3 regions of the Hypnocyclicus thermotrophus genome follow, and region 2 is predicted to be linked to each of the others. Evidence: riboswitches for the same ligand, from Rfam matches in the RefSeq annotation. Region 2 holds a riboswitch; each other region holds the start of a gene.
The links. A riboswitch is a leader RNA that binds a small molecule or an ion and turns the genes downstream of it on or off. The one in region 2 is predicted to bind S-adenosylmethionine.
Positions count from the first base shown of each region.

Region 1: it holds a riboswitch for S-adenosylmethionine, as region 2 does, so the genes downstream of both, metK (methionine adenosyltransferase) here and metF (methylenetetrahydrofolate reductase [NAD(P)H]) in region 2, are expected to answer to the same signal.
Region 3: it holds a riboswitch for S-adenosylmethionine, as region 2 does, so the genes downstream of both, EV215_RS10085 (O-acetylhomoserine aminocarboxypropyltransferase/cysteine synthase family protein) here and metF (methylenetetrahydrofolate reductase [NAD(P)H]) in region 2, are expected to answer to the same signal.

Region 1 covers NZ_SOBG01000002.1:159,236-168,028, forward strand. The annotation lists gene trpE (anthranilate synthase component I) at 1-615, opposite strand, end outside; gene EV215_RS02780 (MarR family winged helix-turn-helix transcriptional regulator) at 980-1,408, opposite strand; gene EV215_RS02785 (hypothetical protein) at 1,613-2,182, shown strand; SAM riboswitch class I at 2,258-2,351, shown strand; gene metK (methionine adenosyltransferase) at 2,423-3,631, shown strand; gene thrC (threonine synthase) at 3,693-5,186, opposite strand; gene EV215_RS02800 (ATP-dependent helicase) at 5,505-7,643, shown strand; gene lpxC (UDP-3-O-acyl-N-acetylglucosamine deacetylase) at 7,667-8,500, shown strand; gene fabZ (3-hydroxyacyl-ACP dehydratase FabZ) at 8,537-8,793, shown strand, end outside.
Region 2 covers NZ_SOBG01000001.1:407,878-416,670, forward strand. The annotation lists gene EV215_RS01830 (protein kinase domain-containing protein) at 1-847, shown strand, start outside; gene EV215_RS01835 (WYL domain-containing protein) at 895-1,734, shown strand; SAM riboswitch class I at 1,799-1,921, shown strand; gene metF (methylenetetrahydrofolate reductase [NAD(P)H]) at 1,979-2,854, shown strand; gene EV215_RS01845 (sensor histidine kinase) at 2,940-4,376, opposite strand; gene EV215_RS01850 (response regulator transcription factor) at 4,363-5,031, opposite strand; gene EV215_RS01855 (heavy metal translocating P-type ATPase) at 5,318-7,369, shown strand; gene EV215_RS01860 (ABC transporter substrate-binding protein) at 7,880-8,793, opposite strand, start outside.
Region 3 covers NZ_SOBG01000011.1:24,149-32,941, forward strand. The annotation lists gene EV215_RS10065 (CHASE2 domain-containing protein) at 1-1,660, shown strand, start outside; gene EV215_RS10735 (manganese efflux pump) at 1,687-1,938, opposite strand; gene EV215_RS10705 (manganese efflux pump MntP) at 1,932-2,234, opposite strand; gene EV215_RS10080 (hypothetical protein) at 2,264-3,562, opposite strand; SAM riboswitch class I at 3,767-3,887, shown strand; gene EV215_RS10085 (O-acetylhomoserine aminocarboxypropyltransferase/cysteine synthase family protein) at 4,067-5,347, shown strand; gene EV215_RS10090 (SpoIIE family protein phosphatase) at 5,386-7,353, opposite strand; gene EV215_RS10095 (S-methyl thiohydantoin desulfurase domain-containing protein) at 7,365-8,630, opposite strand; gene EV215_RS10100 (flagellar assembly protein A) at 8,665-8,793, opposite strand, start outside.

The DNA.
Region 1 (8,793 bases), on a different contig from region 2:
TTCTATAAATTCCTCTTTTGTTGTATTACTTATAGCCTCATTTTCAATTTTGATTTTATTAATATTATAAAAATTAATCGGTAAAGTTGTAGTTTTGATAATGTTCTCAATTTCTTCGATTCGTTTATATGCTAATTCTTCATTGTTTTTATCTTCAAGAACAATAATAGAAATATCTTGATGATAATGATCATACATAATAAATTCTGTTAAAAACATCATATTTGATTCAGGAAGGTTTAAATTATCTGGGTTTATTTTTGGAAGTTTTTCATATTGTTTTATTATATCGTATCCAATTACACCTACAGCACCACCACAAAAAGGAAGACTAGAATCTTCAATAATTTTGATATTCTCAATTTCTTCTTTTATTGTATCAAGAACTCGTCCATTTTTTTTTAAAATTTCTCCATTTTTTTTAATTTTTATACTTGATTCATTTGATTCAACAATAATAAAAGGATTTTTACCAATAAAAGAATATCTTCCTTTTATAGAGTCTCTACTTTCAAGTAATATTCCAATATCATTATTTATATATTTTTTATATAAAGTAATGGGTGTTTCTATATCCCCAGATATTTTTTTTTTAAATACTTTTAACTCTTTCATAATTTTCCCCCTTAGTTATAAATTTTAAATTATTGATTTTATTATTTTAAATTGATATTTTTATAGTTCTCTTAGTTTTTTATTATTGATATATAATAAAAAAAGACCGTTCTAAGAACAGTCTTTATGTATAAATTATTTATCTATAAAAATTATATCTTAAAATTACTAAAAGATATAATCTAATAGATAGTATCGTTCTTAGATATGATACTACAGATTATATATTTAGTTGATTCAAGATATTCGTTTTTCCACCAGCTTTTAAATATAGTAACCATATCTAAAACACTCCTTTTTTATTATTTGTATTAATGTTATCATACTAAAAAACATAAATCAAGTTTTTTTTGAAATTTTAAAATTATTTTTCTAAAATTTTATTAAGAATATCAATTTGTTGTTTTATAGCAAAAATTTCGTTTTTTTCTAATGAAAAATTATTTAACAAGTTAGTAGGAATATTTTTTGCTTTATTTTTTAAATTTCTTCCTTTTGTAGTAAGAGAGATTATTAGATTTCGTTCATCAAATTTATTTCGATTTCTTTTTATGTATTCTTTTTTTTCAAGCTTTTTTAAAAGAGGGGTAAGAGTTCCAGAATCAAGAGAAAGAATTTTTCCTATTTCATTTACATTTATTCCATCTTTTTCCCATAATACAAGCATAGTAATATATTGAGTATAAGTAAGATCAAGTTTATTTAAAAGGGGTTTGTAAATTGTATTTATATTTTTCATCAATTTATATACACTAAAACAAAATTGATTTTCAATTTTTAAAATATCATTCATTTTTATTACCAACCTTTTTAAAATTTCTATTTAAATTATAACAAAAATAAAGTTAAAAATAAAGTTAAAAAATACATTATAATTAAAATAAATCTCAATAAATAAAAAAATTCTTTATGAATAAAAAAACAAAAAATAATATATATTTTTAAAAAAAATATGCTATACTAAATTGATTAAACTAAATAAAGGGGAGGATAATTTATGAAAAAACAACTTTTAATAAGAGCAATAGAAAATAAAGATGTGTGTGCAGTAGAAAGTGATGCATTAATTACAGCAGTTGATTCTAAAGGTATTTGGTGTGGACAAGTGGATATGGCTATTCGAAAAAATGTAGGTGATTATTATCATCAAGCATTATTAGGACATATTAGACAAAAAACAGGAACTTCTTTATTTGATGATGGGCAAGTAGTTTTAGTTGAAAAAGATGAAGGAATGAAAACAGCATTTAATAATATTATTTTTGTGATTGATGATTTAAGAAAACCTTTATCAGAAATTATATATAGTGGACTAGTAAAAGCTAATGAAGAAGAATATAAAATAGTATCCATGTCATCAATTAGAGCAGGAGAATCTTTTGGTAAAAAAGAAAAAACTTATGAAGAAATGGCAAAAGAAGTATTTAAAGGAATTAGAAAATTTTTAAATGAAACAGAAGAAGTAAAAATAGATAGATTGTTTATTTTAACATATGATAATGAAAAATATAAAAACCTTTTAATACAAGAATTTAATACAGATGAAGATTTAGTAGCAATATACTAAAATTTTTGTTTAATATTTATAAATTTTTATTGACAAAACATTAAAATTAATATATACTAATTTAGTCAAAAAAGCAAGTTATCAAGAGAAGTGGAGGGACCGGCCCAATGAAACTTCAGCAACCTACTGTAACCTTATTTAGTGTGGTGCTAATTCCGAGAGATGATAGAGAGTAGAGTAACCTCTTTCATTTCTGAAAGAGGTTTTTTATTATCTAAATATTTAGAAAAGGAGAAAAAAATGATAGAAAAAGGAAGAGTATTTTTCACTTCTGAGTCTGTTACTGAAGGTCATCCAGACAAAATGGCAGACCAAATCTCAGATGCTATACTTGATGCAATTTTAAAAGAAGACCCAAAAGCTAGAGTGGCTTGTGAAACTATGCTTACAACAGGACTTGTTGTAATAGCAGGTGAAATAACGACTGCAACTTATGTTGATTTTCAAAAAATTGTAAGAAATACAGTAAAAGAAATAGGATATACAAGAGCAAAATATGGATTTGATTTTGAAACTTGTGCAGTGATAAATTCTATTCATGAACAATCAGCAGATATAGCTATGGGAGTAGATGAATCTTTAGAAATAAAAGAAAACAAATCAAAAAAAGAGGATGAAAGAGAATTACTTGGTGCAGGAGACCAAGGAATTATGTTTGGTTTTGCTACTAATGAGACAGAAGAATTGATGCCAATGCCTATTATACTAGCACATAAATTAGCTAGAAAATTATCAGAAGTAAGAAAAAACAATACATTAGATTATTTAAGACCAGATGGAAAAACTCAAGTAACAGTAGAATATGTAGATGGAAAACCAGTTAGGATAGATGCAATAGTAATATCAACTCAACATGATTCTGATATTACACATGATAAAATAGAACATGATATGAAAAAATATGTTATAAATTCAATAATTCCAGAAGAATTATTAGATGAAAATACAAAATATTATATAAATCCAACTGGAAGATTTGTTATTGGAGGCCCTCACGGTGATGCTGGTCTTACAGGAAGAAAAATCATAGTTGATACTTATGGTGGAATGGGAAGACATGGTGGAGGAGCATTTTCTGGAAAAGACCCTACGAAAGTAGATAGAAGTGCCGCTTATGCTGCAAGATGGGTTGCTAAAAATATAGTTGCTGCAGGACTTGCTGATAAATGTGAAATACAGTTATCTTATGCAATAGGAGTAGCTAGTCCTACTTCAATAGCAGTAAATACTTTTGAAACAGGAAAAGTAGCAGATGATACTATAGTAAAAGCGGTAAAAAAAGTATTTGATTTAAGACCAGGGGCAATAATTCAAGATTTAGACTTAAGAAGACCTTTATATAGACAAGTAGCAGCTTATGGACATTTTGGTAGAATAGACTTAGATTTACCATGGGAAAAAACTAATAAAGTAGAAGAACTAAAAAAAATAGTAGAAGAATTAAAATAATTAATAAAAAGAGTGTATTTATATTTTATAAATACACTCTTTTATATTGTTTAAATTTTAGTTATTTAATTTTTAAAAAATCTGCGATAGTATCTTTCATTTTATTAGGATTAATTACAGTTTTATGTAAAATTTCTTTTTTATTAAGTTCGAAAACAGCTTTTGGGATTTCTAAATTTGTAATTTTAGAAAGTTCTTCAATTAATTCAAAATCAGATTTATTATCAAGATTTTTATCAATGATAGATTCTAATACTGCTCTAGTAAATTTAAAAGGGCTAGCAGTAGAAGCTATAAGAGTTTTAGTATCAGTATCATTTGTTTCTTCTAAATAATTTTCATATACTTTATATGCAACAGCAGTATGTGTGTCTATAACATATGAATATTTTTCATATACATTTTTAATTGTAGATTTTGTAGATTTATCATCAGCAAATCCACCATAAAATTTATTTAATTTTTCTTTTAAATTATTTGGTAATTCGTATTTACCATTGGTTTTTAAAGAATTCATTAATTCAATAATAAGTTTATCATTTTTATCTGTTAATGATTCAATAAATCTTTCAAGATTACTTGAGATTAGAATATCCATTGAAGGCGATATTGTAGTGTTAAATTCTCTATTTATATCATATATTCCAGTATTTAAAAAATCAGTAAGAACGTTATTTATATTACTTGCACATATAAATTTATTTACTGGTAGTCCCATTTTAAAAGCGTAATATGAAGCTAATATATTACCAAAATTTCCAGTAGGAACTACTACATTTATTTTATCTCCAGTTTTTATTTTATTATTTTTTATTAAATTAAAATATCCGTAAAAATAGTAAATGATTTGGGGAACTAACCTACCTATATTTATTGAATTAGCGCTAGAAAAAACATACCCGTTTTCATTTAAAATTTTATTAAATTCAGTGTCATTAAAAATATCTTTTACACCACTTTGAGCATCATCAAAATTTCCATTGATAGCTACAACAAATGTATTATCTCCAGTTTGAGTAACCATTTGAGCTTTTTGTACTTCGCTTACACCATCAGTAGGGAAAAATACAATTATTTTAATCCCTTCATTATTTGCAAAACCTTCTAAAGCAGCTTTTCCTGTATCACCACTTGTTGCAGTTAGGATAACTATATCTTTTTTTTCATTATTTTTTTCTTTTGAGAGCTTCATAAATTTAGGCAAAATAGAAAGAGCCATATCTTTAAATGCTAAGGTAGGTCCTCTATATAATTCTAAAAAAGAAACATTTTCAATATCTTTTATACTAACTATATCTTCTGTTTCAAATTTTTCATTATATGCTTCATTTATACACCATTTTATCTCTTCTTCATCAAAATCATTTAAAAATTTTGAAAGTATATCAAAAGCTAATGATTTATAATCAACTTCTAGATATTTTTTATTAAAAATATCTATTTTTTCAAAATTTTCAGGTACAAAAAGTCCTCCATTTGTTGACAAGCCTTTTAATACTCCTTCAGAAAAAGATACTTTTTCATTTACATTTCTAGTACTATAATACATTTTCATATATATTCCCCCAAACTTTGTCTAAAAATTTTATACAATGGTTATAAATTTTAAATACTTTTTTAGATATTTTATCATAAAGTTTAAAATATTCAAATACTTTTTTCGAATTATTTATTGATATTAATCAATAATATAGCAAAATTATTAAAATTATCAGAATAATATGGAGTTTTAAAATTAAGGATAAAAATGATTAAATGCTTTCATAAAATTAAAATAAGTAATAAAAATAATGTTATGCTACTATTTAGATTCCTTGAAATACTAAGTAAATTATGCTATAATAGTCCAAAAGTATTTTTTGTAGGAGAAAAGATGAGTATACTTGATAATTTAAATGAAAATCAAAGAAAAGCAGCAGAAATAATAGAAGGACCATTATTGATTTTAGCTGGTGCAGGAAGCGGAAAAACTAGGACATTGACATATAGAATAGCTCATATGATAAAAGAAAAAAATATTGAACCCTATTTTATATTAGCGGTAACATTTACAAATAAAGCAGCAAAAGAGATGAAAGAAAGAGTTGAGTCATTAGTAGGTATTGAAGGAGAAAAAGTAATGATATCAACATTTCATTCTTTTGGAGTAAGACTTCTTAGAATGTATGCAAAATATATAGGATATGATTCGAATTTTGGTATATATGATAGTGATGATCAATTATCCATAGTTAAAAGAATACTAAAAGAAATAGGTCGAGAGATAAATTTGACACCAAATAAAATTGTTTCAATAATAAGTAAAGCAAAAGAAGATGGAATAACTCCAGAAGAATTTGAAGAAAAGAGAGTATTTTTTCATGATTACAAAACCATTGCAGAAGTTTACAAAAGATATCAAAAAGAGCTTCTTAAAAATAATAGTATGGACTTTTCAGATCTTTTAATTTATACAAATAAACTTTTAGATATAGAGGAAGTTAAAGAAAAATTACAAAATAGATATAAATATATTATGGTAGACGAATATCAAGACACAAATGATATTCAATATCAGATTGTAACTAAAATTGCTTTAAAATATAGAAATTTATGTGTTGTAGGAGATGAAGATCAAAGTATATATGGATTTAGAGGAGCAAATATTGATAATATTTTAAATTTTGAAAAAGATTATAAAGATGCAAAAGTAATAAAATTAGAAAGGAATTATCGATCTACAGAAATAATATTAGAAGCTGCAAATTCAGTAATAAAAAATAATACTACTTCAAAAGGTAAAAAACTTTGGACAGATAAAAAAAGTAAGGATTTAATAACTGTATATGAAGCTAAAAATGGTATTGATGAAGCGTATTTTGTGGCACATAATATTATAAAAAACGTAGATAATGGTAGAAATTATAGAGAGTTTACTATTTTATATAGAACAAATGCACAATCCCGTATATTTGAAGAAGTTTTTTTAAAACATAATTTACCATATAAAATATTTGGTGGAATGCAATTTTATCAAAGAAAAGAGATAAAAGATATATTAGCATATTTAAATGTTATAAATAATCCAAATGATGATGTTAGTTTACTTAGAATAATAAATGTGCCAAATAGAAAAATAGGTGCAAGAACAATTGAAAAAATAAGAGATATTCAATATAAAAAAGGAATTAGTTTATTTGAAACTTTAAAATATATAGAAGAAGCTACAAGTGTGAGAAGTAATACGAAAAATTCTATAATTGAGTTATATAATTTCTTTAAAACACTTATAGAAGAAAAAGAATTTTTATCAGTTACAGAAATATTTGATGAAGTAATAGAAAAAACTAGATATTTAGACAGCTTGGAAGAAGAAGTTAGAGTAGAAAATGTACTCGAGTTAAAAAATTCTATAATAGAACAAGAAACTAGAGAAAATAATATACAACTTAGTGAATATTTAGAAAATATATCTCTAGTAAGTACAACTGATAATTTGGAAGAAAATCAAGATTATATAAAGCTTATGACTATTCATAATTCTAAAGGGCTCGAATTTCCAGTAGTTTATTTAGTTGGAATGGAAGAAGATATTTTTCCTGGTAAAAAGGTTGAATTTGATGATAAAGAACTTGAAGAGGAAAGACGACTTTGTTATGTTGCAATAACTAGAGCGGAAGAAAAACTTGTAATAACATATGCAAATGAAAGAAATATTTATGGAAGAATAGATAGCTTTAGAGATAAATCAAGATTTTTAGATGAAATACCAATGAACTTGTTAAAATATATAAATAGAAAAGAAGAAAAAACTATTATTAAAAAGGAAAAATCTAAAAAAATAGAAAATTTTAATCCATTTTCATTAAAAAACAAAGGGTTATTTAATGTTGGTGATAAAATATATCATAATAAATTTGGAAATGGAATAATTAAAAATATTGAAGAAAATAAAAGATTGATAATTAAATTTAAATACGAAGAAAAAAAAATAGCCATTGCCGTAGCTGAAAAAGTACTAAAAAAAATATAGTGTTATTTTAGGAAGGAATTTTTATGAAAAGAAAAACGATATCTAAAAATCTGAAATATAAGGGAATAGGGTTGCATAAAGGAGAAGATATCATTTTAAGACTTAAACCAGCTCCGGTTAATACTGGAATAGTTTTTTATAGAAAAGACTTAAAAGATGGGGAAAATAAAATAGTTTTAGATATAGATAATGTATTTGATTTAACTAGAGGAACAAATTTAATTAATGAATATAAAGCATCTGTTTATACAATAGAACATTTTTTATCATCACTTTATGTATTTGGGATAACAGATATTATTGTTGAAATAGACGGTAATGAATTACCTATTATAGATGGAAGTTCTAAAAAATTTATAGAATTAATAAAAGAAAATATAAAAGAATATAAAGAAGAGGTTGAAGAATTGATTATAAAAAAACCTATATATGTTACACATGGTGATAAACATGTAGTAGGACTTCCTTATGATGGATATAAAATTACTTATTCTGTCAATTATAATCACTCGTACTTAAAATCTCAATTACTTGAAATAGAAGTAAATGTAGATAACTATGTAAATGAAATTTCAGGAGCTAGAACTTTTTGTTTTGATTATGAAATAGAATATTTAAAGGCAAACAATTTAGCACTTGGTGGAAGCTTGGATAATGCAATTGTAATAAAAAAAGATGGAATATTAAATCCAGGAGGGCTTCGATATCAAGATGAATTTGTTAGACATAAAATTTTAGATCTAATAGGAGATTTAAAAGTATTAAATAGACCTATAAAAGGTCATATTATAGCAGTAAAAGCAGGACATGCAATAAATATTGATTTTGCAAGAGAGTTAGTTAAAAATTTTTTATAAAAATATTAAGAAAATTTGATATGGAGGAATGTTAATATGAAATTAGATGTTATGGAAATAATGAAAAGAATACCACACAGATACCCATTTTTATTAGTTGATAGAATTGAAGAATTAGAGCCAAATAAAAGAGTAGTTGCATATAAAAATGTAACTATAAATGAGGATTTTTTTAATGGACACTTTCCAGGTCATCCAATAATGCCAGGAGTATTAATAATAGAAGGTATGGCACAAGCTTTAGGTGTTTGTACAATGCCTGAAGGAGAAGAAAAAGTACCATATTTTATGGC
Region 2 (8,793 bases):
ATATGAAAAATTAAACAAATTAAATAGAACTCTTGAACGAAAAGTTTTTGAACGAACTCTATCACTTGATGAAAAAAATAAAAAACTTACTGATAGTATAAATTATTCTAAAAAAATTCAAGAAAATGTTTTGCCTAAAGAATCTGATATCATAAAATTTACAAAAGATTCCATGCTTATTTATTTACCAAAAGATGTGATTTCCGGTGATTTTTATTGGTTAAAAGAAATTGAGGAGAAAAAAGTATTTATAGTATCTGATTGCACTGGTCATGGGGTTCCTGGTGCATTCTTATCGATGATTGGCTCTATTTTATTAGATAAGTTATTAATCAATAACTTACTTCTTAATCCATCTAAAATATTAAAACAACTTGATAATGATTTTAAAAAATATCTTAAACATAACAATACAAATAAAAAATTTGAGCAAATAGATGGTATGGAAACAGCTATAGTTACTCTTTATCAAAATAAAATATATTTTTCTGGTGCTAAAAGAAATATTTATATTTTGAGAAAGGAAAATAACACTTGGAAGCTAAAAGAGATAAAGGGTAATAAATTCTCAATTGGTGGGGTCCATAGAAAAAATGAAAAAATATTTAATACGATTGAATTTGAAGTAATAAAAAATGATATTATATATATGTTTAGCGATGGCTTTGTAGATCAAAATAATAATAAAAATGAAAAGTATGGTATAAATAGATTTGAAAATCTTATTTTAAATATAGCCGATAAAGATTTAGCAGTTCAAAAAACATTAATTTTACAAGAATTATCTACTTTTATGAAAGATACTTCTCAAAGAGATGATATCACAATACTTGCATTTAAGATATAAAGTTAACTTTTGATTGCTTTATTTAATATATAATTAAGAGGTAAAAAATGAAAAAAATTAGAGTAACTGTTCCCGAAGATATATACAGACTTATTAAAAATGATATAGAAGATTTTGGCATAAATAACAATAAACTCTGTAATTTTATTTTAGATAAATATAAATATAAACGTGAAAATGAAGATTTATTAAAATCTCAAGGAAAATCACTTAGAAAAATTATTCAATTTGACTTAAATCTAAAAAATAAAGAAATTTATTATAATATATTACGAATAAATAAAGTAGCGGTAGAAGCAGAATTTTTTAGAGAATTATTTAAATATTATTGTTCCAATTTTAAATATAAACGCGAACTTTTTGTTTTTTCTGATTTAGTACAAAAAATTATTTTAGCTATTGAAAATAAAAATAAAATTAAAATTAAATATAAGAAAAAAATAAAAATAATTGAGCCCTATTTTATCAAACGTGATGAACAAGGTGAAGAAAATTATCTGTTTTGTTACTGCTGTACTTCGAAAGAATATAAAAATTATAAATTAAAAAATATAGATTTTATATCTGAACTCTCTGAAAAAGTATTAAGACGTGATAAAAAATATATTGATTCTATTAGAAAAAATTTTGATCCATTTTTATCACATGGAAAAATAGTAAAAATAAAACTTACAAAAGAAGGTGAAAGTCTTTTAAAAACGTATACAGTACATAGACCAAAACTTTTAAGTAAAAATAATGATATTTTCGAATTCGAAGCCTCTACAGAAAAAGCTTTTCTATATTTTAGACAGTTTTTATCTGAAGTTATAATATTAGAACCTCTTGAACTTCGAGAAAAAATAAAAAATTACTTAATTAATACTTTAAAAAATTATATAGATTAAATATATATAATATATTTTACTTTATATATAATTTAGTGTAAAATTAGTCTTAATAAAATAATACAACTTATCAAGAGAAGTGGAGGGAACGGCCCTAAGAAACTTCAGCAACCTACTTTAATGTGTGGTGCTAATTCCGTGAATTAATTGATTTAATAAAATTAAATCAATAATTCAAAGATGAGAGATATAGTTTATACTACTTCTTTCTACTTTGAAAGAAGTATTTTTTTTAGGAGGGATTATGAAAATAAAAGACATATATATGCAAAAAAAAGAAAGTAAAAAACCTGTATTCTCATTTGAAATATTTCCACCAAATAGTAAACATCCTATTGATACTATTTATAATACAATTGACGAATTATCAAAATTTAACCCTGATTTTATAAGTGTAACTTATGGTGCTGGTGGAAGTACTAGAGGACGGACTGTAGAAATTGCTTCAAGAATAAAAAATAAATATAATATTGAATCTCTTGCTCATCTTACATGTATTGAGGCAAAAAAAAATGAAATAGACGATATATTATATAAATTAAAAGAAAATAACATTGAAAATATTTTAGCATTGCGTGGTGATCATCCAATAGATAGAGAGCCCATAAAAGGTGATTTTAATTATGCTAGCGATCTTATTACATATATAAAAAATAAAAATATGGATTTTTCTCTTGGAGGAGCATATTATCCTGAAGGACATTTTGAAACAAATGATCTTATGGATTTATTTAATTTAAAAAGAAAAGTTGATTTAGGAGCAGAATTTCTTATTTCTCAAATATTTTTAGATAATGAGATACTATATAGATTTAAAGAAAAAACTGATAAATTAGGAATCAATGTTCCTTTTGCTGCTGGTATTATCCCTGTAACAAATGCAAAACAAATGAAAAGAATTTTTTCATTATCACATTGTTCTATTAGTCCAAAATTTAAAAGAATTCTTGATAAATATGAGCATAATCCTGAAGCATTAAAAGAAGCTGGAATCGCTTATGCTACTGAGCAGATAATTGATTTAGTTGCCTGGGGTATAGATGGAATTCATCTTTATACAATGAATAAAATAGATACCACTAGAAAAATAGTAAAAGATATAGAATATATTATAAAATAAGTATAAATTTATAGTAAAATTTTATTTTCACTGCAACAACAAATAATAAATTTATTGTTGCAGTGTTTTTCATAATTAAATTTTTTTAATTATCTTTTATAGCTTTTTCTAGTGTAAAGTAAAATTCTACTCCATTTTTTTTATTAATTACTCCAAAATCTGAATTATGATTTTTTAATATCCCACTTGTTATAGCTAATCCAAGCCCTGTTCCACCATACTTTCTTTCCTCCAAGTCATCAGCTCTATAAAAAGGTCGCCAAATATAATCTAAACTTTCTTCTGGTATATTTTTACCTTCATTAAATATTGAAATTTTTATTGTATTTTCTCCAAATTCTTCAACATTGATTTTTATTTTTCCATTTTCTTTTACATATACAAATGCATTTGACAATATATTATCTACAACAGATTTTATTCCTTTTTTATCAGCTAACACCGACTTATCAATTAATTTTAAATCTAACTTCACATTTTTTTCTTCTATATCTAAATTATATTTTTCTAAAACATTTATAATAAATTCTTTTATTTCTATTTTTTCTTTATTTATCTCTTCTATATCTATTTTATTTATATTAATAAGATTATTAATTATTGATACCATTTTTTCTATTTCTTCTTGAATAACTTCATAATAAAAATCTCTTTTTTGAGGTTTTATATTATCTTTTAATCCTTTAGAATAACCTTGAATTATAGCTAATGGTGTTTTTAATTCATGGCTCATATTTGAATAAAATCTTTTTTGAATTTCATTTATTTTTTCTTTTTTCTTAATATCAGCTTTCAATTTATTTATATTTAATTCAAGTTCTTCTGATAAAAAATTTATACTTTTTGCAAGTTCCTCTAATTCATCCTTACTATTTATATCAATCTTTTCTTTAAAATCAAGCTCTGCCATTTTATACGTTATATTTTTTATTTTTATAATTGGATTTATCAATTTTTTAGATACTAATATATTTATTACTATAATTACTACTAAATATATCACTATAAACATTATCAATGAAAAAAGAGTGATTATTCCAAAAATTTCATCTAATCGTGTAAGTATTGCTGATATAAATATTGCTTCTCCATTTTTTTTGACATATTTATAAAGTAAAATATTTGCATTAAGCTGTTTTGTCCTTATTTCTTTCAAATAAAACTTTTCATTTATTTTATTGCTATGTTGAAATTCTAAAAAGGCCTGCTCTATTTCTGGTGGTATTGGCGGTCTTTCTCTAATATTTTTAAATTTTTCATTTATTCTTTTTTTTAACTGTTCTTTTAGCTCATTAGTTTTTTTTTCTTTTAAATTAACTTGAATTATTCCTACTAAATACTTTTCTTGAAGTAATTTTACATTTTCTCCTTTTTCAATAAGTTTTCTTACTTCTTTTATTTGAGCTTTCTTATATGTTATATATGTAGGAATTGCAATATGTCTAGCTACAAAAAATAAAATTATAAAAACTATAAACATTACACTACTTACAATTAAACCTATTTTTTTATTTAATTTCATTTATCTCACCTTCATATTTATATCCAACTCCATGCACAGTTTTAATTATATTTCCTATTTTTTTTCTTATGGTTTTTATATGTGTGTCTACAGTACGTATATCCCCCTCATAATCATATCCCCATATTATATCTAATAATCTTTGCCTTGATAAAACAATATTTTTATTTTTTATAAACGTAAATAAAAGTTCAAATTCTTTTTTAGAAAAATCTAAGACATTTTCTTTGTATTTAAGTATTCTTTTATCTAAATCAAGCTCTATATTACCATCTATTATTTTATGCTCTTCTGGATAGATTCTTTTTAAAAGAACTTCTACTCGTTTTAAAAGAACATCTGGATTAAATGGTTTTCTTATATAATCATCTGCACCATAATTAAGACCTGTTAATTCATCTTCATCAGTTGTTTTTGCAGTTAACATTATTATCGGAATTTTTGAGAACATTCTTATTTCTTTAACTAAATCTATACCATCCATTTTGGGCATCATTATATCTGTAATTATTAAATCATATTTAGTATTATAAAACATATCAAAAGCATCTTCACCATTTTCAGCTTCATCTACTTCATAATCATTTTCTTCAAGATAATCTTTTAGAAGCCATCTTATTTTTTTTTCATCTTCTACTAAAAGAATTTTTTTCATATATTTTCACCTCTTATAAGTCTAATTTATCCACTTTAATTAAAACTAATATTTATTAATTTTTTTAATTTACTATTTCTCTAAATAAATTAATATAAATTTCAAGTTATTTTTTCTATGACAAATATCACTATACTTTAATATATTTTTAACTTTTATTTATACTATATTACCATAATTTTATGAAATTTTTGTGAATTTATTTTATTTTAATATTGACTGATAAAATATCATCTAGTATAATATTATATATGAACAATTATTCATATGTTTTTAAGGAGGAAAAATGATAATTAATGAAAAAGTAATGTTAAAAAATCTCTTTTGTAGCAGCTGTGCTACAAAAATAGAAAATAATATTAAAAAAATGCCTGAGCTTGAAAGTGCAGAATATAATTTTTCAACTCAAATATTGAAAATCTCTTTTAAAAATATTTATAAAAGAGAAAAAATTTTAGAAAAAATAAAAAATATTGTTGACACTATAGAGGATGGAGTAGACGTTTTTTATCTAAATGAAGCAAACAATAATGTGAATACTTCAAATAAAAAAAAGCTTATTTTATTAATACTGTCAACCACTCTATTTATTAGTTCATTTTTTATTAATAACAATTTTAAAATAATATTTATTATTTTGTCCTATATAATATCAGGATATCCCATTATTATTAAATCAATTAAAAATATACAAAAAGGCGACTTTATGGATGAAAATTTTTTAATGACTATAGCCACTCTCGGTGCATTTTCAATAAAAGAATATCCTGAAGCTGCGGGAGTAATGCTATTTTATCAAATTGGAGAATTCATGCAAGATTTAGCTGTAAATTCATCTAGAAAATCTATTCAAGATCTACTTAATATAAAAGCGACTTATGCTAATCTATTTAAAAATGAAACAATAATAAAAGTTTCGCCTGAAGAGCTCAAAATAAGCGATATTATAATAGTAAAAAATGGTGAAACTATACCAGCTGATGGTGAAATAATAGAAGGAAAAAGTTATTTTGATACTTCATCTCTTACAGGAGAATACGTAAAAAAATATTTAAAAACAGGTGACAACGTACTAAGCGGATTTATAAATACTGACCGTACTGTAAAAATAAAAATTAAAAAAATGTTTACTGATTCTACCATAGCTAAAATCTTGGAGCTTGTAGAAGATGCTGCTAGTAAAAAAGCAAAAACTGAAAAATTTATTACAAAATTTGCAAAATATTATACTCCTTTTATAGTTTATTCAGCTTTAGTTATTGCATTTATTATTCCTTTATTTTTGGGTAACTTTTCAACATGGTTTTATAGAGCTCTTATATTTTTAGTTGTATCTTGTCCTTGTGCTCTTGTAGTATCAATTCCACTTGGATTTTTTGCAGGAATAGGTAGAAATTCTAAAAATGGAGTTTTAATAAAAGGTGGAAACTATTTAGAGTTATTATCCGAACTTGATACAATAATTTTTGATAAAACTGGGACTCTTACAAAAGGAGAATTTAAAGTAGTTGAAATAACTGGCGATATCTTAGAAATTACAGCTTATGCTGAAAATTATTCAAATCATCCAATTGCTGAAGCAATAATAAAAAAGTATAACAAAAAAATCGATATAAATAAAATTCAAAAACATCAAGAAATAGCTGGATATGGAATAAGTGCAAAAATATTTAATAAAAGTGTATTAGTTGGAAATAAAAAACTAATGCAAAAATACAATGTCTCAATTCCTAAAATAAATAAAAACGGAACAATAATTTACACTGCAATTAATAATGAATTTCAAGGTTACATAATTATTGATGATATTATAAAAACCGAATCATTTAATACTATAAAATCATTAAAATCTAATAATATCTCTACTATAATGTTAACTGGTGATTCAGAAAAAGTTGCTAACTATGTAAGCACTAAATTAAGTATAGATAAATATTACGCTGACTTACTTCCTCATGAAAAAGCAAAAATATTTAAAGAAATTAAAAATAAAAAAAATAAAGTAGCTTTTGTTGGTGATGGTATAAATGATGCTCCTGTACTTGCTATGTCTGATGTAGGTATTGCTATGGGCGGAATAGGTTCTGATGCTGCTATTGCTTCTGCTGATATAGTGTTAATGGATGATAATCCATATAAAATTATTGAAGCTATAAAAATATCAAAATTTACTAAAAATATAATACTTCAAAACATAATATTTGCTCTTTCAACAAAAATTTTAGTATTAATTTTAAGTTTATTTGGAGTTGCAAATATGTGGTTTGCTATATTTGCTGATGTCGGTGTTGCTTTACTTGCCATACTTAATTCAACTAGAATATTAAAAGAAAAATAGTGCACGAATTAGCACTATTTTTAATATATAAAAAAACAGGAGAGAATTTTATTCTCTCCTAAAACGGCTTCACTAATTCATTTGTTTCAATTTCGATACAAAACTCCTTCAGTGATTCTTCCTAAATATTTTATTCTTACTTCTTACTTCTTACTTCTTACTTCTTACTTCTTACTTCTTACTTAAGAATACTACTCTTTTCTTTAAAATACAATACTTATTTTTATTTCTTTTATTACAAAATACTACACTAACAATTAAATGGTTTAATTCTTAAAAAAAATTTTCATTAATACAATAATTTTTCTAATCTTTAATTTTTAATACATAAAATACAACTACAACATTTACAAACTATTAATCTTAAAAAAGCTATTATTTGTTATATGTGAAGCCGTCTTGTATATATATTACTCTATAAAAAATTTAAAAACAACCTTTTCTATAAAATATTTCAAAAAAATATTTTGTTCGTTGATTTTATTAATCTAAATAGAATTAAAATATATATCATTTTTTAAAATAATTTTTTTTGTTTTTCAATACTTCTATTATATCAAAATTATATTCTTTAAGTTTCGGATTATAATATTTTGATAATTTTTTAATATTTAATTTTTTAAAATTATCATATGATATTAATTCTCTATAATAATTTATATTTTCTTTAGTTATTATTTTCATTTTTGTTTTTATGGGAAATTTCCCTATATCTATCCCCATAGAATGATCTTTTATCATAATTAAGACTAATACTCCTTCGAAAAAATGACCTCCTACGGTTGTTGTAAAAATACCAGTATCTGTAGCTTCTAATCCAATATTACTCCAATCAATTCCACCAAAAATAATATTATTTATCTTTTTAGGATTAATTTTTTTTATTGAATTATATCCTCCTAATGCAATAAAATCACCTGCTCCCCATATTATGTTTGTTTCTGGATATCTATTAATTAAGATTGATGTTTTTAAATATGCTTCACTGTATTTCCAATTAGTATAAAAAATTTGATTTATTATTGTATTATTTTCTTCCCTTACAGCTTTTTTCAATCCTTTATTTCGATTATTTGCTACAGAACTATCAAAAGAACCACTTAGTCCTATTATATTTATTTTTTTATCATAATTTCTTTTTTTTGCTTCATTAATAAGCTCTTTTGCTAATATATATCCAGCATATTCATCATCTGGATATATATGTCCTATCCAATACTTATATTTCTCTCCTACTTTACCTATTACATTTTTATCTCTTTCAGGAATATCACTATTAAATGCAAAAGTATACACTTTGTTTTTTTCTGCACAGTCTAATATTTCTTTTGAAATATTTACTAAAAAAGGTAAAATTAAATAATCTGGTTTATCATTTTCAATTTCATTAATTGCTAACTCTTTTATTATTGTTCTCCCAGTTT
Region 3 (8,793 bases), on a different contig from region 2:
AATAATTCCTCCTATAGATATTATTGCAAAATTTGCATATGGAATAGCACCTTATGATGTAGGTAGACCAGATATAGATGGAGTTCTTAGAGGAATTGTTACTGTTACAAAAGAAAATTTATCAAATTTGTATTTTCCACCATTGTACTTATTAGTGTACTTAAAATCAGAAAATTTAAGTATAAAGGATAATGTAGTATTAGATTTAAAAAATTCTAAAATAGATATTTTTAAAGATGAAAAACTATACAAAACTATACCAACAAATATAAATGGTTATCAAAGGCTTTTCTTTTATGGGAAAGGGCATACATTTAAATATATATCATATACAGATATTATTAATAAAAGAGTAGATAAAAAAGAACTTGAAAACAAAATAGTATTAGTAGGATATACAGATAGTGCAAAAGGACTATATGATTTAAGGGTAACACCTCTTGATCCTAACACACCAGGAGTAGAGCTTCATGCAACAGCTATTCAAAATCTTATTGATAATAAATTTATGAAAAGAATAGAGGTAAAAGGAGAAGTACCACTTTTATTTTTATTTGGAAGTTTAATTATATTTATATTGTCAATAAAGGATATAAATTTAGCACTTTCAAATATTTTAACTAATAGTGTTATAGTGACGTACTTGATTTTATCTTATATTTTATTTAGAAAAGGTCTGTGGATAGAAGTTTTTTATCCAATTGTCGTTTTTATCTTAATATATTTAATTTTAACAATAGAAAATTATTTTTTAGAAGGTAAAGAAAAAAAATATATAAGGAATGTATTTGGGCATTATATTTCACCGATACTTGTAGAAGAGTTAGTAAAAAAACCGGAAATGTTGAAACTTGGAGGAGAAAAAAGAGAGCTTACTGCATTTTTTTCGGATATACAAGGATTTACTTCTATTTCTGAAAAAATGAGTCCAGAAGAATTAGTTGAATTTTTAAATGATTATTTATCAGTTTCAACTAATATTATATTAGAATATAAAGGAACTATTGATAAATATATAGGAGATGCGGTAATGGCTATCTTTGGAGCACCAATCCAATTAGAGAATAATGCTTTAAATGCATGTTTTGCAGCACTAGAATACCAAGAAAAATTAGTAGAATTTAGAGAAAAATATAAAGAGAGTGGATATCCGCCGATATATGCAAGAATTGGTATAAACAGTGGAGAAATGGTAGTAGGGAATATGGGATGTAATATAGGTGAAAATAAAAAGTTTAATTACACTATAATAGGCGATGAAGTAAATTTAGCCTCAAGGCTTGAAGGTGCTAATAAAATGTATGGAACTTATATAATGATAAGTGAAAATACATATAAAAAAGTAAAAGAAGACGTAGAAGCAAGACTTTTAGATTTAGCAAGAGTTAAAGGTAAAAAAGTAGCAGTAAAAACTTATGAACTAATGGCTAAAAAAGGAGAATTATCTCAAGAAAAATTAAAATTAAAAGAATTATATGAAAAAGGCTTAGATTTTTATTTTAATAAAGAATGGAAAAAATCAAAAGAGATGTTTTTAAAAGCAATTGAAGTAGATGAAAATGATGGACCGAGTAAGCTTTATATAAAAAGAATAGAAGAATATATAAAAAATCCTCCACCAGAAGACTGGGATGGAGTATATACATTTACTACAAAATAAAAAGTGAGTTTTTCTCACTTTTTATTTTATATAAAAAAAGTTTTTATGCCAAGAATTATAAGAACAAAAGCACCAAAAAATTCTGCCTTTGTGGTTAAAAATTTATTTGCTTTATTTCCAATATACACTCCACTAAAACAAATAATAAAAGTAATAAATCCTATGATAGCAACTGAAAATATAATATTTAAATGTTTTGTAAAAGCTAAAGAAAATCCAGCGGCTAGCGCATCTATGCTTGTAGCAATAGCAAGAAGAATAAGGTTATAGTTTAACATTTACCATTTCTTTCGCATTGTTCCTCTTTGTATGCTTCATGTAGCATTTTAAGACCTATTCCAATTAATAAAACAGATCCAATTATATTATTATAATTATGAACTAAATTATAAATACTTTTTCCTAAAAAAAATCCTAATAATGGCATGAATGCCTGAAAAATAGAAAAAGTAAGTGCTACAGTAAGTGCTTGGTTTATTTTTAATCTTTTAACAGCAACACCTTGAGATATAGATACTGCAAAAGCATCCATTGCTAATCCGATACTTAATAAAATCAATGTAAAAATAGTCATAAATTCTCTACCCCTTTATAAAATTTTTATTAATTTTTTTTATCTAAAATAAAGCTTAGCATATCATCTACATTTTGTTTATAGTACATATTACCACAATGACCACCATATGGATAAATAAAACTACGTCCTTTGAAAGTGTCTTTTAACCATTTAACTTCTTCAGGAAGTAAAATAGATTCATCTTCATTTATGGCAACATACATATTTTTTTTATTTTTTAAATAATCTGTAATACTCATCATATTGGCCATATCTATAAGTTTTTCTTTTGTTAAAGTAGGGTCATCTTTTTTTAAATTTTCAAGAACATATTCATTGAAATACTTTATATAACTCATATTATTAGCTTTTTTGTAATATTTAGTAATAGAATCAAATTTAGACAATTTAGTATCTTTAGGAACTATTTTTCCAAGATTATTTTTAATATCACTAATAAATGATATATTAGTTATAGAATTTCTAAAAGAAAGACCAATAAATATTTTAAATTTTTCTTCAGTAAGTCCAAGTCCTTCTAAGTTATAAGAGTTATCTTTGATTATATTTAAATCAAGATTTATATGATCATGTGGATAAATATTAAAAAATAAATTTTCTGTATTTGAAATAAAATTATTAACATCAGAAATTTTATTTGGGAAATATTTTTCAACTAAATCATCAAGAATGATAGATGAAGTATATAAGTTTACAGCAGGATTAATTATAAATATTTTTTTAAAATTAAAATAATGTTCTTTGTCATCAAGTTTTGACACAAAAGCAGCATGAGTTCCTCCTAAACTATAACTTACTAAATATATATCAGTATATTTAATTTGTTTTTTTATTATTTCATGAGCTTTTTTCATTACTTTGTATAAATCTTTTGAATCTTTTTCTATAATTCCAGTATATCCATAAGAAGATGAATTTATTAAAAATGATGGATGACTAGGGGATGTGAGAGAAACTACATGAAATCCATTATTATAAAAAACATCTCTTAAAAATTTTGTTTTTGGAGCATTATAGTAACCTCCTGTACCCGAAAAAATATATACAAGAGGGGCCTTTTTTTTCTGTTTTGCTAATGAAAAAATGTTTTTTTTAGCAAACCAAAATATTTCAGGGATATTATTTGTTTTATTTATTTGTAGTTTATATAATGAAACAACAGGTTTTTTTTTGATTTTATACTGCAATCTAGGAGGAGTTCCTATTGCGGTACTTGTAAATCTATTTTTAAATGGAAATTTATAATTTTCTTCATTATATATTTTTGTATTACAAAATGTTAAACTTATGTTTAATAAAAACAAAAGAAATATTAATTTTTTCATAGGTTTCTCTCCTTTATTACTTTGGCATTATTAATAGTTTAACATAAAAATTAAAAGAGGTAAACTATTTCTATATTTAAATTAAAAACTATTATTATTTTAAAGAAATAATAATTTTTAAAAAAAATTTTGACAAATTTAATAAAAAAACTTTACAAAACTACTTTTTTATTGTATACTTCTATTAAGTCAAAACTGAACAAAAACTCATCAAGAGAAGTGGAGGGAACGGCCCTTAGAAACTTCAGCAACCTACCTTATGGTGTGGTGCTAATTCCGTGAAATAATTGATTTAAAAATTTAAATCAAAATTCGAAGATGAGAGAGATAAAATTAAGATTTTAACTCTTCTCATTAGAGAAGAGTTTTTTTTATAAATATTATTTACTAAAAGAATAAACAAAAAATAAATAGAGAATAAAGATAAATAATTATGTAGATAATAAGTTTATAAAAATAATAATTTATAAAAAGTAAAATAAAAAAACTAAGGGGGAATTAAATATGAGTAAAAATTTAAAATTTGAAACATTACAATTACATGCAGGACAAAAACCAGATAGTGAAACTGGTTCTAGAGCAGTACCTATTTATCAAACAACATCTTATGTATTTAAAGACACAGATCATGCTGCAAATTTATTTGCTTTAAAAGAAGCTGGAAACATTTATACAAGAATAGGGAATCCAACAACAGCAGTACTTGAAGAAAGATTAGCAGCACTTGATGGTGGAGTAGGAGCTTTAGCGGTGGCTTCTGGTTCTGCAGCAATAACATATGCTTTACTTACAGTGGCAAAAGCTGGTGATGAAATTGTAGCGGCAAGAAATCTTTATGGTGGAACATTTAATTTACTTTCAAATACAATTAATGATTTTGGGATTACAACGAAATTTGTTGATCCTGATGATTTAGAAGGATTTAGAAATGCTATTACAGAAAAAACAAAAGCAATATATATAGAAACAATAGGAAATCCAAATTGTACTCTTGTTGATGTAGAAGCAGTTGCTAATATAGCACATGAAAATGGGTTACCATTAATAATAGATAATACTTTTGCGACACCATATCTTTTTAAACCGCTAGAGCATGGAGCAGACATTGTAGTTTATTCAGCTACAAAATTTTTAGGGGGGCATGGTACAAGTATTGGTGGAATAATTGTAGATGGTGGAAAATTTGATTGGGCAAAAAGTGGAAGATTTGATAATTTTACAACGCCAGATCCAGGGTATCATGGATTAAAATATTCAGATTTAGGGGCACCTGCATTTATATTAAAAGCCAGAGTAAAACTCCTTAGAGATACAGGAGCAGCAATTAGTCCATTTAATGCATTTTTAATATTACAAGGGATAGAAACACTTAGTCTTAGATTAGAAAGACATATAAAAAATGCTAGAAAAATAGTAGAATATTTAAATAATCATGAGTTAGTAAAATGGGTAAGTTATCCTGAATTAGATGAAAATGAAAATAAAGCTTTAGCAGGAAAATATTTTCCTAAAGGTGTAGGTTCGATATTTACATTTGGAATAAAAGGTGGCGTAGAGGCAGGTAAAAAGTTCATTGATAGTGTAGAATTATTTTCACACTTAGCAAACGTTGCAGATGCAAAATCATTAATTATTCATCCAGCAAGTACTACTCATGGACAACTTTCAGAAGAAAAATTAAAAGAAGTAGGGATAAAACCTGAAACTATTAGATTGTCGATAGGATTAGAAAATGTAGATGATTTAATAGCGGATTTAGAACAAGCTTTTAATAAAATTAAATAAAAAAAGAGGCTCTTATTATAAGAGCTTCTTTTTTATAATTATTTAAATTTTATTCCTATCAGAGTAATATCATCTCGTTGAGTTTCTTTACCTTTCCATTTCTTTAAATTTTCAATAATAATTTTTTTTTGTTCATCTAATGGTTTGTGAGCTATTTGATCTAAATCATTTATTAATCGTTTTTTTGAATAACCAAAATTTTTTGGACCACCATTTTGGTCAGTATATCCATCAGTAGATAGATAGATTATTGTATCTGAAGTTGCATCAAATTTATATTCTGTATAATCGTAATGATCTTTTGATTTTATATATCCAATACTTTGGCGATCACCTTTAAATGTTTTAATAACTCCATTTTTTGATAAATACATTGAAAGCTTTGTTCCTACAAAGATAGATTTTTTACTAACTGAATTATATTTTATAAGAGAAATATCAAGTCCATCATCTGATATTTTTTGACTATTTTTATTGAAATATGTCTTTATTCTATGATTTAATCCATTTAATATTTCAGAAGGTGATATCTCTTTTGTAATTAATTCATTTAAAAATGAACTTGTAGCCATTGTCATAAAAGCACCAGGGACACCATGCCCAGTACAATCAATAACAGCGAAATAAATAATTTCTTCTATTTTTTTTCCAAAATAAAAATCTCCACCAACCACATCTTTTGGTTGCCAAATAATAAAAAAGTCTTTAAAATTTTCTTTTAAAAATTTTTTTGAAGGTAAAATATAGTTTTGAATTTTTCTAGCGTATCTTACAGATGAAACAATTTTTTCGTTTTTAATTCTAATTTCTTTTGTACGTTCTTTTACTTTTTCTTCCAATGTTAAATTGTATTCTTCAATTCTTTTATTTTGTTCTTTTATTTGATTAAAACTATCATTTAATTTAGCAGTCATAATATTAAATGTTTTTGCAAAATCTCCAATTTCATCATTACTTTTTATATCTGCTTTAATATTAAAATTTCCATTTGATAATTCATGAGAAATAAATTTTAATTTTTTTAAAGAATGTGTTACAAAAAAGCTTATAATAGAAATAATAAATATAGAAATAATAACAGAAATAGTTATTGCAAAATATGTAAATTGATTTAATTCTTTTAAACGTTTATTTATAAAAGATTTATCGTATTGTATAGCTATTATTTTACTATGATCAGATATATTGAATCCCGTATTTAAATTGATATAAATAATATTTTCTATATATTCATTATCTTCTTTAGTATATTTAGTATATTTTTTAGCTAATTCAACAATTTCTTTACTTTTTTTGGTAGGAGCATAATTTTGCCCGTTACTTACAAATTGATATCCAAAAACATCATATATTTTTATATCTTTTATAATTGGATTAATTTTTTTTAGTTTATCAATGATGTTTAAGGGATCAAGGTCATTAATAAAATCTTTTAACCCATTAGCAGTATATCCAAGTTCAAATAAATATTTTTTATCGGGTGTAGATTTATATACCCAAGTACTTAAAAAACCACTCATTACATTTGTTCGAAGCCTTTCATTATAAATTTTTCCATTTTTTCTAATAAAGTCAATATTTTCTCCAAGTTTTTTATTAAATTTCTTAAAATTAAAATTTAATGCTTTATTTTCTGTACTTTTTATTACAGTTGTATTTTCATCTATTATATAAAAATCATATTTATTTTTAAAATATTTACTAACTTCTATTAAATTAATTTTAGAGATATCTTTAGAACTTTTATTGTATTCATTTACAAATTTAAGGATATCTTTATTTAATTCTTCATTTAATTTTTTTTCAAACATTTTGTAAGCAGAGTCAATTAAATAAATATATGAAATAATTTCATTTTCTGTTTGATTTTGTGTTACTCTGTATTCTTCGAGAAGATATTTTTTTGTATTTTTTGCATGATAAAATGATAATAAATAAATACTTATTATCAAGATAGGTAATATAGAAAAGAGTAATTTTTTTCGTAGACTATTAAAAATATACATAAAACCTCCAATTATTCCAATTTTTCAATGGGAATATATTTTGTAGGGATAAGATCTTTTGGTATAAAGCCCCCTTTATTATGATTTGCTAAATTATAGATAACTTTATAAAATCCATTAGATATAAATGGATCTCTCATCTTATTATCGCATTTTGAACCTATAACCAAAATTTTTTCTCCTTTAGATAAGTTAACTACTTCTACATTAGATAAAGGACCTTCATTTGTTACATAAGAAATAGTATCAGGAGCCATTCCCCATAAATTACATTTGTGTGTTGATTTGTATTTATTTATTTTTTTTGTTTCATGTAAGCTAGAAAGTAAATTTTCATTTTCAAAAAAAATATGCATCTCTTGGTTTTCATTTTTTATGATAATAGTACCAAAATCAAAACCTTTTTTATCAATACTTCCAGGGATATACTCAACAAATTCACCTTTAAATATTTTTATAGGTTTTATTCCACCAAAAAAAGTAGTCAATTCTTTTTTATTATTATAAAATAGGTTATAGATATATTGTACTAAATTTCTATCATTATTTTCAATAAAATTTTTACCAATTTTATAAATTAATGATAAAGTATTTTGAATAGTAGAATCAGCTAATTTATTTAGTTCAGATTTTTTAAATGGATAGAATGATATACCACATAAACATTCAAAAATATTACTACTAAGAATGTTTCTAGCAATACTTTCTAATATTTCCGCATCAGATATATCAGAAGATAACAAATCATTTATTTTTTCGCTATCAATAGTTATATTTAAATGAGAATTTATGTAATTATTTAAATTATCATTTGATAATACAGCAGGGGCAATTTTTATATCTTTACTATAAGTAGTAAGTTGTAATTGAGGTACTGCACGTCTTGAACCATCTGCATCAAGAACAAAAAGATTATCAAGTTGAGCAGCAGTAAGGATAGGAATAAGGCTATTAACAGCCCCTATTTCAATAGGAAGTGTAAAATTAAAATTTTCATTCATATGTTTACTGAGTGTATTAAAGGCTCTAGAAGGAGCAGAGTAATCGTTGTCTTTTTTTAATGCAAGAGGTGAACCCATCATTGCAACTACAGCACCAGAATTTAAAGAGTTATCATTGACAGTAGTTATATTAATTTCTTTCCCTTGATTTATATATTCTAGAATTTTATTTTGGATTATAATAGCTTCATTTTTGCCACCACCACCACCAGCGCCTAAAAATAATCCACCTAAAATAATTGCTTCTAAATCTTGTTTTGAATTAATTTTTTTCATTTTAACCCCCATATATTATTATATTAATTTATAGTTATTTTCTTAATGGACGTATCTCTATTTTATTATTTATATATACAAATTCTACATGTTTCATTATTTTAGTAACGACATATTTATATTTATTTAACCATATCTCTACTCCAGGATAGCATATTTTATA